3 regions of the Comamonas sp. 17RB genome follow, and region 1 is predicted to be linked to each of the others. Evidence: riboswitches for the same ligand, from Rfam matches in the RefSeq annotation. Region 1 holds a riboswitch; each other region holds the start of a gene.
The links. Region 1 has a riboswitch for cobalamin ahead of QM470_RS00680 (ABC transporter substrate-binding protein). Riboswitches for the same ligand answer to the same signal wherever they lie in the genome.
Positions count from the first base shown of each region.

Region 2: another riboswitch for cobalamin. It lies ahead of QM470_RS03920 (TonB-dependent receptor domain-containing protein); the one in region 1 lies ahead of QM470_RS00680 (ABC transporter substrate-binding protein).
Region 3: another riboswitch for cobalamin. It lies ahead of QM470_RS10450 (TonB-dependent receptor domain-containing protein); the one in region 1 lies ahead of QM470_RS00680 (ABC transporter substrate-binding protein).

Region 1 covers NZ_JASHHY010000001.1:156,739-161,100, reverse strand. Annotated here, with positions in the region: gene QM470_RS00685 (FecCD family ABC transporter permease) at 1-595, opposite strand, end outside; gene QM470_RS00680 (ABC transporter substrate-binding protein) at 653-1,660, opposite strand; cobalamin riboswitch at 1,795-2,021, opposite strand; gene QM470_RS00675 (GNAT family N-acetyltransferase) at 2,082-2,627, shown strand; cobalamin riboswitch at 2,665-2,884, shown strand; gene cobW (cobalamin biosynthesis protein CobW) at 3,350-4,362, shown strand, end outside.
Region 2 covers NZ_JASHHY010000002.1:143,155-147,516, forward strand. Annotated here, with positions in the region: gene QM470_RS03915 (ABC transporter ATP-binding protein) at 1-235, shown strand, start outside; gene QM470_RS03920 (TonB-dependent receptor domain-containing protein) at 274-2,130, opposite strand; cobalamin riboswitch at 2,263-2,490, opposite strand; gene QM470_RS03925 (FtsX-like permease family protein) at 2,644-4,362, shown strand, end outside.
Region 3 covers NZ_JASHHY010000005.1:69,512-73,873, reverse strand. Annotated here, with positions in the region: gene QM470_RS10455 (cobyrinic acid a,c-diamide synthase CobB) at 1-751, opposite strand, end outside; gene QM470_RS10450 (TonB-dependent receptor domain-containing protein) at 777-2,651, opposite strand; cobalamin riboswitch at 2,720-2,960, opposite strand; gene QM470_RS10445 (hypothetical protein) at 3,087-3,302, shown strand; gene QM470_RS10440 (cell division protein ZapA) at 3,299-3,775, shown strand; gene QM470_RS10435 (sensor domain-containing protein) at 4,076-4,362, opposite strand, start outside.

The DNA of each region.
Region 1 (4,362 bases):
TGCCGGACTTGGTGATGACCAGCGAGGTCAGGGCGTTGAAAAGCTGTGATCCGGCAATGCCGGCCAGCACGATCTGTCCGCTGTTGCGCAAGCCGCCATTGCCGGCGGCGTGGGCCAGCAGGGCGACCAGGGCAAAGGCGCACACCGCGCCGAAGAAGGCGCCGGTGGTCATGGAGATGGCGCCTGCGCCCAGGCCGGCCACGGTGACCAGCACCGCCCCGGTGGAGGCGCCTGCCGAGATGCCCAGCAGATACGGCTCTGCCAGCGCATTGCGCAGCAGCGACTGCAGGATCACGCCGGAGATGGCCAGGCCCGCGCCGCAGCTGGCGGCCACCAGTGCCCGCGGCAGCCGGTAGTTCCAGACGATGCCCTGGGTGATGGGGTCGACGGCGGACAGCGGCTGGCCCAGCAGCTGGTGGGCCAGCACCTGAAAGACGGTGTGCGCGGAGATGTCGGTCTCGCCGATGGCGATGCCCAGCACGACCGCGATCAGCAGCAGGGCGGCGGCCGCGGCCACCACCCAGGCCGTGCGCAGCAGCCGGCCGCCAGCGGTGCCGGCTGCGTCTGCGCGAGGGAGTGCAGTCTCTGCTTGCATGGAAATAGGGGGCTGCCGTGCAGGGCGGCACGGCAGGGGGCTTTCTTCTTGCTGTTCTTACTTGGCTGCGCCTTGCAGGCGGAGCACGGCCTCGGCAATCTGTTCCATGCCGTCGACCTGGCGGATCGAGCCTTGCAGGGCATCCGCATCGACGATGACGATGCGCTGGTGCTTGACGGCATCCATGTGCTGGGTGACCGGGTCCTTCTTCAGGAATTCCAGCTTCTTCTGGTAGTCATCGGCAGGGAAGCGGCGGCGGTCCATGCGGGCAATGATCAGAATCGAGGGGTTGGCCTTGGCAATGGTTTCCCAGCCCACGGTGGGCCATTCTTCGGTGGAGCTGACGACGTTGCGCAGGCCCATGGACTGCATCATGTAACCGGCCACACCGTTCTTGCCGGCCATATAGGGGTCGGCCGCCAGATCGGCGCTGGAGAACCACAGCGCCGCCGACAGGTCTTGCAGCTTGGAGGCCTTGACCTTGGCGATGGCCTGGGCCTGGCGTGTGCCGAGGTCCTTGACCAGGCTGTCGCCGCGCGCCTGCACGTCAAAGATCTGGGCCAGCTGGTGAATGCTCTTGTACAGGGACTTCACGTCGTAGCCGGCCGTGCGTGTGCCGTCCGACCCCACCAGGTTGTTCTTGCCTTCGCAGTCGGTGGGCATGGCGTAGGTGGCAATGCGCAGGTCGTGGAATTGCTCGCGGGTGCCGACCACGCCGTCCTTGCCGACCATCCATTCGAACTGGGACACGACCAGCGCCGGGCGCTTGCCGATCACCGACTCGAAGCTGGGAATGTTGTCGGACAGGCGTGGAGCCTTGTCGTTGACGGCCTTGAACTGCGGCAGCACCGGGTTGAACCACAGCGCCGTGCCGGCCACCTTGTCGCCCAGGCCCAGCGCATACAGCATCTCGGTGCCGCCCTGGCCGATGGTGACGGCCGAAGCAGGGGCCTTGTCGAAAGTGACGGTGTGGCCGCAGTTCTGCACCTGCAAGGGATAGTCCGTGGCGTGGGCGGTGAAGGTGGTGGCCAGCAGGGCGGTGCAGGCAAGGCTTCGGATCAGCATCAGGCTCGTCTTTCCAGGTTGGGCAGGGACCACTGGAAGACAAGGCACAACCCACGCTGTGCGTGCGGGCCGCAGCGGCGCCGGAACGACAGAGTCACGAGAAATGGCTCACTTCCCGGACACCCCGCCGGCAATGAATGGTTGGTGCTTTGGCAGGTCTCCTGACTGGCAGATCAGCGCCTCGCGACCACCTTCCCAAACTGGCGTTCAGTGGTGTGTCGGTCGCGGGCTCATTGCCTACAGTTGCGGGGGCAGTTCCATTTGGCAGGCAGCGCCAGGGGCGCGGTCTGCACTGGATTCCCTCATGCGGCCAGCGTACGCCGGTGCATGTCCTTGCGGAACCAAAGTTCGGGTAATGTAGCTGATTTTGTAGCGGCAGCCCCCCACGGCAGCCTGTGCGCATGGCGGTTTCGAGTCTGGCATGACCCTGTCTTTGTCCCTGTCCCATCTGATTTCCATTCAGCCGGTCGAGCGCCTGCAGGAGGTGGACGGTTTTCTGCGCGATGCACGCGTGCAGATGTTCGGTGCGCGCGTGTCTGCCCAGGACACGGCGGCGGACCTGCTGCATTTCGAGCAGGTGTACGGGGGGGGCGGCGGGCGGATGTGGGCGGCCCACGATGCGCAGCGGGGTGTGGTGGGCAGCATTGCCTACCGCCCGTACGACGGCCGGTTTGCGCAGCTGGATTTCGGGCCGCTGGCCGTGGTGGAAGTGGTGCGCCTGTTTGTGGCGCCGGTGTGGCGGCGACAGGGGCTGGCACAGGCCTTGTGGGCCACGCTGCAGGCCCACGCCCGGGCCCACGGGGTGGAGGTGCTGTACCTGCACACCCACCCGTTCTTGCCGGGGGCGCTGGAGTTCTGGCAAGGCAACGGGTTTGCGGTGCTGCAGCGCGAGGCCGACCCGGTCTGGCAGACCATCCACATGCAGTGCCTGTTGCCGCCTGCGCTGCCCACCGCAGCGTGCACTTAGCTGTCCCCGTTGCGCGAAGGGTGTGCTGCCGCTCCTATAATTTGCGCTTTGAACAGGAGCTCTGCATGGCGCATGCCCATGCCGGGTGAAACGGGAAGTCCGGTGACCTTCGCCTTCGGGTGGGAAGCATTCCGGCGCAGCCCCCGCTGCTGTAAGCCTGACCGCCACACGTTGATGCCACTGGGTACGCTACCTGGGAAGGCCGTGTGTGCGGTATGACGGCGAGCCAGAATACCGACCTGTTCGATTGCAGTGGTATGCCACGGGGTGTGGGCTGTTTGCTGACTGGCCCTTTCCACCGCTTTGGCGGTGCGACCCGGGTCTGTCGCACGCATCGCTTCCCCACCGCATGCTTTTTGTTGCGTGGCGGCTCGGGGAGAGCATGGTTCAACCGTTCACACATCGGCATGCCCGGCGCATGCCTGTCCCAACATCCGTGCAGGGCGCGGGCATGGCTGCGCGCTGCACTGCGGATGTCTCCATGGCGCGGCCTGCCGGGCAGGACCGGCGCATGCACCCCCTGACCTGCGGCGCGCAGCGGCTGTTCGGCCGTGTCCGTGGCCGTAACTGTGGGCGTCATGGCGGCCAGGCGGCCGTGGGCCCTGCCGCTGCACAGCCCTTACATCGCCCACGCCGCGCACACTGCGCCGGCACCCCCTTCACTGGCAGCGGGCACTGAGGCCGCAGCTTTCTTTTTCTTCGGAGCACAGGAGTTTCTGACCATGAGTACGCACCACAAGATCCCCGCCACCATCGTTACCGGCTTTCTGGGCAGCGGCAAGACCACGCTGCTGCGCCACATTCTGCAGAACGCCAATGGCCGGCGCATTGCGGTGATCGTCAACGAGTTCGGCGAACTGGGGATCGACGGCGAGATCCTGCGTGGCTGCGGCATCGGCTGTGAAGACGAAACCAATCCGCAAAGCGGTCAGCTCTACGAGCTGGCCAACGGCTGCATGTGCTGCACCGTGCAGGAAGAGTTCTACCCGGTCATGCGCCAGCTGATTGCGCGGCGCGACGATATCGACCACATCCTGATCGAAACCAGTGGCCTGGCCCTGCCCAAGCCCCTGGTGCAGGCATTCAACTGGCCCGAAATCAAGAACGCCTGCACGGTGGACGCCGTGATCACGGTGGTGGATGTGCCGGCGACGGCCGCCGGCCAGTTTGCGGCCAACCCGGCGGCCGTGGATGCCCAGCGCAAGCAGGATCCGAATCTGGACCATGAGTCCCCGCTGCACGAGCTGTTTGAAGACCAGCTGATTTCCGCTGACCTGGTGGTGCTGAGCAAGCTGGACCTGGCCAGCGCGCAGGACCGCGCCAAGGTGGAGGCCATCGTGCGCGAAGAGGTGCCGGCCCAGGTGAAGATCGTGGCGGCCGAGCATGGCCAGATCGACCTGGGGGTGGTGCTGGGCCTGTCCAGCGCTTCGGAAGAGAGCATCCATGAGCGGGTGGGCCACCATGAGCATGGCGAAGGCGAGGAACACCACCACGACGCGCACGACCACGATGCCTTCGATTCCGTGGTGATCGAGCTGCCCGAGGTGGACCGGGATGCCCTGCTGGCGTGCCTGGCCGACATCGTGGCCGAGAACACGGTCTACCGCGTCAAGGGCTTTGCGTCCCTGGAAGGCAAGCCCATGCGCCTGGTGGTGCATGGCGTGGGCAAGCGCTTTGACAGCTATTTCGACCGCCGCTGGCGTGATGACGAGGCACGCAAGACGCATCTGGTCTT
Region 2 (4,362 bases), on a different contig from region 1:
CCAGCTGCAACGGGTGGCCATTGCCCGCGCCCTGGTGCACCGCCCGGCCCTGCTGCTGGCCGACGAGCCCACCGGCAATCTGGACCCGGACACGGCCGCCCGCACCATGGACCTGTTGGTGGCCCAGACCCGCGAAGCCGGCGCCAGCCTGGTGCTGGTCACCCATTCCCCGGACGCGGCGGCCCGCGCCGACCGGGTGCTGCGGTTGACGGCCCGGGGCATTGCGGCGGCCTGAACAACGCCGGCCCGCGGGGCCGTGCTAGCGGCGCGACTTCAGCGCGGCGTCCACTTCAAGGTGACAAAACCGGCGCGGCCACGCTGGTTGTAGCCGTAGGCAGTTTCATAGACCTTGTCGGTCAGATTGGCCACACGGGCCTGCACCGCCCAGTCCTTGGCGAACTGGTATTCGGCGTGCAGGTCCACGGTGGTGTAACCGCCCAGGTCCACCGTACCCTGCTTGTCGGTGCGCTTGCCGGCATACAGTGCGCTGGTGCCGAACTTCCAGGCGCCGATACGCTTGTCCACCGACAGCGTGGCCTGGTGCTCGGGCAAACGGTCCGTCAGGCGCTGGCCCTTGCCATCGACCGCATCCAGGTGCTCGTAGCGTGCCGACAGATCCCAGCCCTGCCACTGGGTGCTGTAGCCCAGCGACCAGCCCTTCAGGCGTGCGCTGTCGATGTTGAAGGGGAACCACATGCCGGTGCCGTCGTCGGCCCAGGAGATCAGGTTCTTGACCTTGTTGTCGAAGCCCGTCAGCTTGAACTCGTGGCCGCCCACGCTCCAGTCCAGCCCGATTTCGTTGCCCTTGGAGCTTTCGGGCTGCAGGTTGGGGTTGCCGGACATGGGGTAGTACAGGTCGTTGAAGGTGGGCGCCTTCATGCTGCTGGCCCGTGCCACGCGCGCGCGCAGACCGGACAGGACTTCGTAGCCGTAGCCAATGCCCCAGGTGTTGTAGCCGCCGAACTGGGAGTTGTCGTCACGGCGCAGGTTGAGCTGCCAGGAATGCGCCGCGTGGCTGCCGTTCAGGCCGGCATAGGCGGCATTGGTCGAACGGTCCTTGTGGTCGTAGCGCTCGGACGAGGCAATCTGCTGCTCCAGACGCTCCAGGCCGGCCACCACCACACCCACCGGGGTCTTGATCTCGTTGCCCCATTTGTATTCGGTCTGCTCGGTCTGGAACAGGTCCTGGTAACGGTCGGTACGGCCCTCCAGGCGGTGGTGGGAACGCTGCTTGTCATTGGAACGCGACACGCTCAGGGTGCTGTTCCAGTTGGCAGACAGCCTGCCCGACAGCTTGAGCTGGCTAGTGGCGGCACGGAATTCGTTGTACGAACCGTTCACCAGCGGCATGCTCCAGTCGGGCATGAAGATGTAGTCCTGGTCGAACTCGGAATAGCTGTCCGCCCGCATCAGATTGGCATCCAGGCGCCAGTCGGCATTGAAGGCATAACCCAGTGCCGCCGTGACCGAGGTCTGGTTGAACTTGTCGGCATCGGAGCGGAATTCGGCGCTCTTGCGGTTGGTGGCCGAGAAGCCAGGGTCGATGACGCGCGCCATGTTCAGGCTGTAGTTCCAGCCGGACTGCTCGCCTGCAAAACCGCCATCGGCCTTTTTGTAGCCCGCGCGGCCCCAGGTGAGTGCGGCATGGGGCACGAATGCCTGCTTCACGCCCTTGCCCTGCTTGGTGAAGATCTGGATCACCCCGCCAATGGCATCGCTGCCATACAGGGCCGATGCCGGGCCGTGCACCACCTCGATGCGCTCAATGGCTTCCAGCGGCAGCGACTCCAGCGTGGGCGTGCCCAGCGTGGCCGAACCGAAGCGCACCCCGTCCACCAGCAGGACCACCTGCTTGCTGCCGCGGATATAGACGCTTTGCGTGTTGCCGCGGCCGCCGTTGCTGGACATCTGCACGCCGGCAAAGCGCTGCAGCACTTCGGCCAGCGAGCGGCCTGCCGAGTTGCTGATCTGCTCTTCGGTGATCACGCGCACATCGGCCAGGGTTTCGTCCAGCGGCGTTTCAGAGCGGGTGGCGGTCACCACCGTGGTGGACAGGGGCACGTTTTGCGCCGCAGCATGCTGGGCCAGGCAGGCCGCGGCCAGGGCCACGGCCGCCAGAGGAAAACGCACGGAAGCGCGCTGGCCTTCCGCTGGGAATGGTTGGAAATTTCGCATGGATGCACACATGGTTGGCACCGGCGTCCCCGCCCGTGCTTCACACAACCAGCAACCCGGGTCTGCATGCACAGCGGCACGCCAGCGGATGCTGGACCTGTTTTGGCCGGTATCCAGACTGGCGCACGGCTTGCCAAGCCTTCCCAGAGCGCATGGCTCCAGTGGCAAGAGATGGCAAGCGGGTCCTGCGGGACCTGTGCGCTCACTGTTGCGGGGGCAGTACATGCTGTGCCAGCGCGGGCGCCGGCGTCCATGTTTCCCGTTTAACCGCAGCGCCAGAACAGCGCTGCAAGCACCAAAACCCCGCATTGTAGGCAGCAGGCTGACACGGGGCTTGTAGGATGGCGAATGCCCTGCCCATGGAACCCTGGGCCGCGCAGGCGTGCCCACCCGCCCCGGGGGCGGTGCACACCGCTGTTTTGCCCTGGAACCTCCGTGCCCGCCTCACCCTCTCTCACCGCTTCTCCGCTGCCGCGCCTGCTGGCCAGTTTTTCGCTGCAGGAGTACCGGCGCCAGCCCTGGCGCAGCCTGACCGCCCTGCTGGCCATTGCGCTGGGCGTGGCCCTGGGTTTTGCGGTGCATGTGATCAACCAGTCGGCGCTGGATGAGTTTTCCCGCGCGGTGCGCAGCGTCAACGGCCAGCCAGATCTGGAATTCCGTGGCATGCGCGCCAGCCTGCCCCAGAGCATTTACCCGCTGATCGCGCTGCGGCCCGAGGTGCAGCATGCCGCGCCGTGGATCGAGGGCACGGTGCAGATCGACAGCACGCCCGCCACGGCCGTGGCTGGCGATCACGCGCCGCATGCCATCCCGGAACCACTGTCGCTGCGCCTGCTGGGCGGCGATGCCTTGCAGTCGGCCCCACTGGCCCCTGCGCTGCAGCCCCGGCTGTTTGCCGACCAGGACCGGTTGCAACTGTTCGCGCCCGACGCGGTGTTTCTGAACCCGGCGGCACTGCAGGCCCTGGGCCTGGACGAAGCCAGCGCCCCCGGCGCCCTGCTGCCGGTGCGCGTGCACACCCATGCCGTGACGCTGCGCGTGGCCGGCACGGTGGCGGCCGGCGGCGCCCCGCTGGCGGTGATGGACATTGGCGCCGCCCAGGACCTGCTGGGCCAGGACGGCCAGATCCAGCGTGTGGATGTGCTGCTGCGCAGCGGCACCGGCCGCAGCGCCTTCACCGCCGCGCTGCGTGCCCTGCCCGGCTGGCCGGCCCAGGTGCTGGTGCAGCAGCCGGGCGGTGAGCAGCAGCGTGCGGCCGAGATGTCACGCGCCTACCGCGTCAACCTGACCGTGCTGGCCCTGGTGGCGCTGTTCACCGGGGCGTTTCTGGTGTTCTCCGTACTGGCGCTGAGCGTGGCGCGGCGCGCACCGCAACTGGCGCTGCTGGCCGTGCTGGGGCTCACGCCCGCGCAGCGCATGCGCCTGGTGCTGTGGGAAGCCGCCCTGCTGGGCATGGTCGGCAGCGCGGCCGGCATTGCGCTGGGCACCGGACTGGCCTGGCTGGCCCTGCGCATGCTGGGCGGGGACCTGGGCGGCGGCTACTTTGCCGGCGGCCAGCCCCCGCTGCTGTGGAGCGCACCGGCTGCCGCCACCTTCTTTGCCCTGGGCCTGGCCGCCACCGTGGCCGGCGCCTGGTGGCCGGCACGCACGGCCCGTGCACTGCCGCCCGCGGCCACGCTCAAAGGGCTGGGCGCCGTGGGCCAGACGCCTGCGCGCGCCTGGACCGGCCTGGCCCTGGTGGCCGCCAGTGCGCTGCTGGCCAGCGTGCCGCCCATTGGCGGCATTCCCCTGGCCGCCTATGTGGCCGTGGGACTGATGCTGCTGGGCGGCATGGCGCTGCTGCCCTGGTTGCTGGATCGCGTGCTGGGCGGCCTGCAGCGGCTGTGGCCGGCCACGCTGCGCCAGCCGCTGTCCATGCTGGCGCTGGAACGTGCCCGCCGCATGCGGGCCAGCGCCAGCGTGGCCGTGGGCGGCGTGGTGGCCAGCCTGAGCCTGGCCGTGGCGCTGACGGTGATGGTCACCAGCTTTCGCGGCAGCATGCTGGACTGGCTGGACGCCGTGCTGCCCTCGCCGCTGTACCTGCGTGCGGCCGGCGGCTCGTCCAAATCCGACGCGGCGCTGCTGCCGCCCGCGTTGCTGCAGGCCGTGCGCGACCTGCCCGGGGTGAAACGCGCCCAGCCGATGCGG
Region 3 (4,362 bases), on a different contig from region 1:
CGGCCGGCGGTTGGGCCGCTGCTGCTGCGGGGAATTCCACGCTCCAGCGCTGCCAGGCGGCCCAGTCCATCTGGCCCAGCGGGGTGTCGGCCAGCTGGTCGGCGGCGGCGTTCAGCCGTGCCATGGCATCGGGCAGCTCGTGCGCGGCCACCAGGCCCAGGTGGCGCTCCGGCAGCAGCTGTGCATCCCTGCCCTGGCCGATGCGCGCCAGCGCGCCCAGCCACAGATCGGGTTCACGCAGGCTGGTCTGCAGCATCTGCGCATGCATGCCGGTGGCCACGCGGTTGGCCAGCACCCCGGCCCACGGCACCTCCGGCTGGTACTGCCGCATGCCCAGCACCAGGGCGCCAAACGAGCCGGCCATCGCGCCCGCATCCACCACCAGCAGCACGGGCACGCCCAGTTGCTGGGCCAGATCGGCGGCAGTCGGGCTGCCGTCAAACAGGCCCATCACCCCTTCGATCAGGATGACATCGGCCTCACCGGCGGCGGCATGCAGGCGGGCCCGGACCTCGTCCATGCCCACCATCCAGCCGTCCAGGTTGTGCACCGGTGCACCGCTGGCCAGTTGGTGCCAGTAGGGGTCCAGAAAATCCGGGCCGCACTTGAACACGCGCACCGTGCGCCCCTGGCGGGTGTGCCAGCGCGCCAGCGCGGCGGTCACGGTGGTCTTGCCCTGGCCCGATGCCGGGGCCGCCACCAACACGGCCACGCAGCGGCGCGCAGCTTGGGCGGAAGTATCAGTCAACATGCATGCTTTCCGGCGGCCCCGGCGGTCAACGGGGCAGCCATTTCAGGCCCACCCAGAAGGTGCGGCCCGGCGTGGCGTAATCCTGGGCCAAGGTATAGGCCCGGTCCATCAGGTTGTCGATGCGTGCGGTCAGGGTCAGGTCCCTGGCCACCTGCGTGGAGGCCGACAGGTTGAACAGGGTGTAGCCACCCAGGCTCATGACCTGCTCGTCCTTGGCGTTGTAGCGGCGGCTGGCCGCCTGCATTTCCCCGCCCAGTGTCCACCCGTGCACGGCGGCATCCACCCCCAGGGTGGCAAAGCGGCGCGAGCGGCGCTCCAGCAGCTTGCCGGTGGCCTCGTTCGTGGGGTTCTGGAAATCCACGGAGCCATACCACTTGAGCCGGCCGGTGCGGTAGGCACCGGTCAGGGTGATGCCCTGCAGCTGCGCACGCTCCACGTTCACATAGCAGGACGTCTTGCCGCAGCTGCCCAGGCCTTTTTCATAGGACACCAGGTTCTGCAGCTTGTTGCGGTACAGCGTCACCCCCAGGTGGTTGCCCTGGTCGGCCCAGCGCAGACCGATTTCCTTGTTCAGGCTTTCTTCGGGTGCCAGGGCCGGATCGCCATAGTCCGAAAAGCGCTGGTACAGGCTGGGCACGCGAAAGCCGGTCGAGGTGGAGGCGGTGGCGCGCAACTGGGGCGCAAATGCCCAGGCGTAGCCGATGCCGCCGGTGTTCTTGCGGCCGAAGTCGCTGTCCTCGTCGCTGCGGGCATTCAGCTGCACGCTGTGGGTACCGAACTTGGCGCCGTAGCCGATGGCCACGCCGGTCTGGTCGCGGTCCCTGTGGCTGGTATTTTTCAGGCCGGTGTTTTCCAGCGTGTCTTCGCGCCGCTCCAGCGCCAGGCTCAAGGTGCCCGGGCCCAGCAGCCACTCGTTCTGCAGCAGCATGGTGCGCAGCCGGGTTTCGGCTTCGTAGGTGCTGGTGCCCGAGGTCTCGTAGCGGTTGGTGGATTCGCTGACGGACAGGCGCGTGCGAAAGCGCTCCGTCCACTGGGCGGTCCAGCTCAGGCCATAGGCATCCAGCGCGCGCAGGCCGCGGTCGTCCTTGACCGATTTGCTGGCGTCATACCCGGCATTGGTGCGGCTGGTCAGGGCCGTCAGCTCCAGGCGCTGGTCGGCGTTCAGTTGCAGCCCCACGCGGGCGTTGGCCGATTTGCGTGTGTAGCCATCGCGGTCTTCGTTGTGCACACCGCGGTTCTTGGAGTCGAAGCCATGGCTTTCGGCATAGGACAGGCCCAGCGCGTAATCCACCATGCCCTGGGCGCCGCTGATGCCAGCCTCGGCCTTGCGGCTGCCGTACTCGCCGGCCCCCAGGCCCACAAAGGGCTGCACGCCGGCGGTTCCGCGCTTGGTGAACACCTGCACCACGCCCGCCAGCGCGTCCGAGCCATAGACCGCACCTGCCGGGCCGCGCAGCACTTCGATGCGCTCGATCAGGTCCACCGGCAGGGATTCCCACTGCGCACCGCCGGAGCCGTTCTGCACATCGACACGGATGCCGTCGATATAGACCGCCGTGTGCTGCTTGCTGGCGCCGCGCAGGTAGAGACCGGTTTCGGTGCCGGGGCCGCCGTTGCGGGTGATCTGCACGCCGGGCAGCTTGGCCATCACGTCTTCCAGCGACCGGCCGGCCTGCTGGTCCAGCTGGTCGCGGTCGATGACCGTCATGTCCGCAATCACGTCCGACAGGCGCTGCTCGCTGCGCGTGGCGGACACCACGGTCTCCTCCAGCGTGGCGCGTGCAGAGGGGCTCTCCTGGGCCTGGGCAGCGGCCGCCACCGCGCACAACATGGCTGCCGACACGGCAGACCACGGCAAGGCGGGCGCCACGGCACCGGCCTTCAAAACATTCGAAAACATGAGAAAAAAACACCTAGTCGCCCGTACCAGCCTCCCCGCCAGTGATGGGCAAAACCATGCCCGCTCGAGCGGGCACACCAGTGTTGGCCGGTATCCGGGCTGGTCCTCCACACCATCGCCTTCCCAGACGCTTGTTCAAGGCATCCAGTGGCGGTATCAGATGGCGGGGGTGCATGGCATGCACCAGGGACTCACCGTTGCGGGGGCAGCGCAGGCTGGGCGGGTTCTGAAAAAAACGAGGCCGTCCTGCTTCCCGTTGAACTGCTGCGCGTGAACCGCGCTGCGAGCACCAACAGCCGCGATTTTAGTTTCAGTCGTGCCGTTCGTAGAAAAACTGCTGTGCACCGGTGTTTTCCAGCGTCATATGCAGGCTGATTCGGCCTTATTTCACCTGCTTACATTTAGGCACGCCTACAATTGCTACCCTCTATGTCCATGACCTCGCAGCCTTCCATGATCGAGCCGCTGGCAGAGCGTGTTGATCGCCTGCTGCTGCGCCACGCCGAGCTTCAGCGCACCAATGCCCTGCTGGCCGAGCAGGTGGCCGCGCTCACACAGGAGCGCGATTCCCTGCGCTCGCGCCTGCAGGCGGCACGTGCACGGGTGGACGCACTGATTGAGCGCCTGCCCGCCAACCAAGAGGCACCATGAGCCAGATCGAAGCGCGCATCCTCCAGCAAGACTATGTGTTGACCTGCCCCGAGGGCCAGGAAGACATGCTGCTGGCCGCCGTGCAGCGGGTGGATGCGGACATGGAACGCATCCGCAACACCGGCAAGGTGCGCGCCCGCGAACGCGTGGGGGTGCTGGCCGCCGTCAATCTGGCGTTCGAGAGTGCATCGCTGTACACCCGCGTGCAGGAACTGGAGCAAGAGCTGGAGCTGACGCTGGAAAACGGCTTGGCACCCGCGGCCCCTGCAGCCGACGCACTGCCCGCTGCTCCGCTGGAAGACACACCGCGGGACGACACCCTGCAGCAAGCGCAGCAGGCACAGGAAGAAGCCCAGGTACTGGCCGCGCAGCTGCATGAGCTGCTGGTGCTGCGCGAGCACGAGCTGCAGCAGGCTCAGGCGCTGATCGAACGCCTGGAAGCGGCGCTGGAAGTCGACAGCAAGCTGCTGTAGAGGCCTTGCGGCAGCGCCGAAAAGCTGCTGCCGCGCAAATCCCCCTTTTCTCCATCCGGTCCACCACAAGCCGCCGGGCACGCGCTAAAATAAAGGCGTCTGCAAATCTGCCGTGCTTTATATTGCCTTGAACCAATGCTCCCTGAGCACGGGCTTGGTACATTGCCAGGCAAGCGTGATCGTCTCGCGTTAGACGAACCCAACGTCTGGTTGCCCTCGCCCACCTGAACCCCCGGTTCAGGATGACGGCGCGGTGGTTTTTGCAGACACCCCCCACCCTCATCCCGGCGGCCAAGGCCGCTACACCGGCCGGTCTTCTCCCGGCACTCCGCCCCCCAGACTTCCTGCTTCCAGGCCTGCCGCCTGGGCGCGCAGCATGGCCTGGAAGGTAGCCGCCTCGACCCCCGGGGCACACAGAAATCCCTGGTAGAAGCCGCAGCCCATGCGCATCAGCGTTTCACGCTGCGCGGCGGTTTCCACGCCCTCGGCGACGATCTCCACATCGAGCGCGCGGCCCAGGCCGATGACCGCCTCCACAATGGCCTTGTCGCTCATGTCCTGCGGCAGACCACGCACAAAGGACTGGT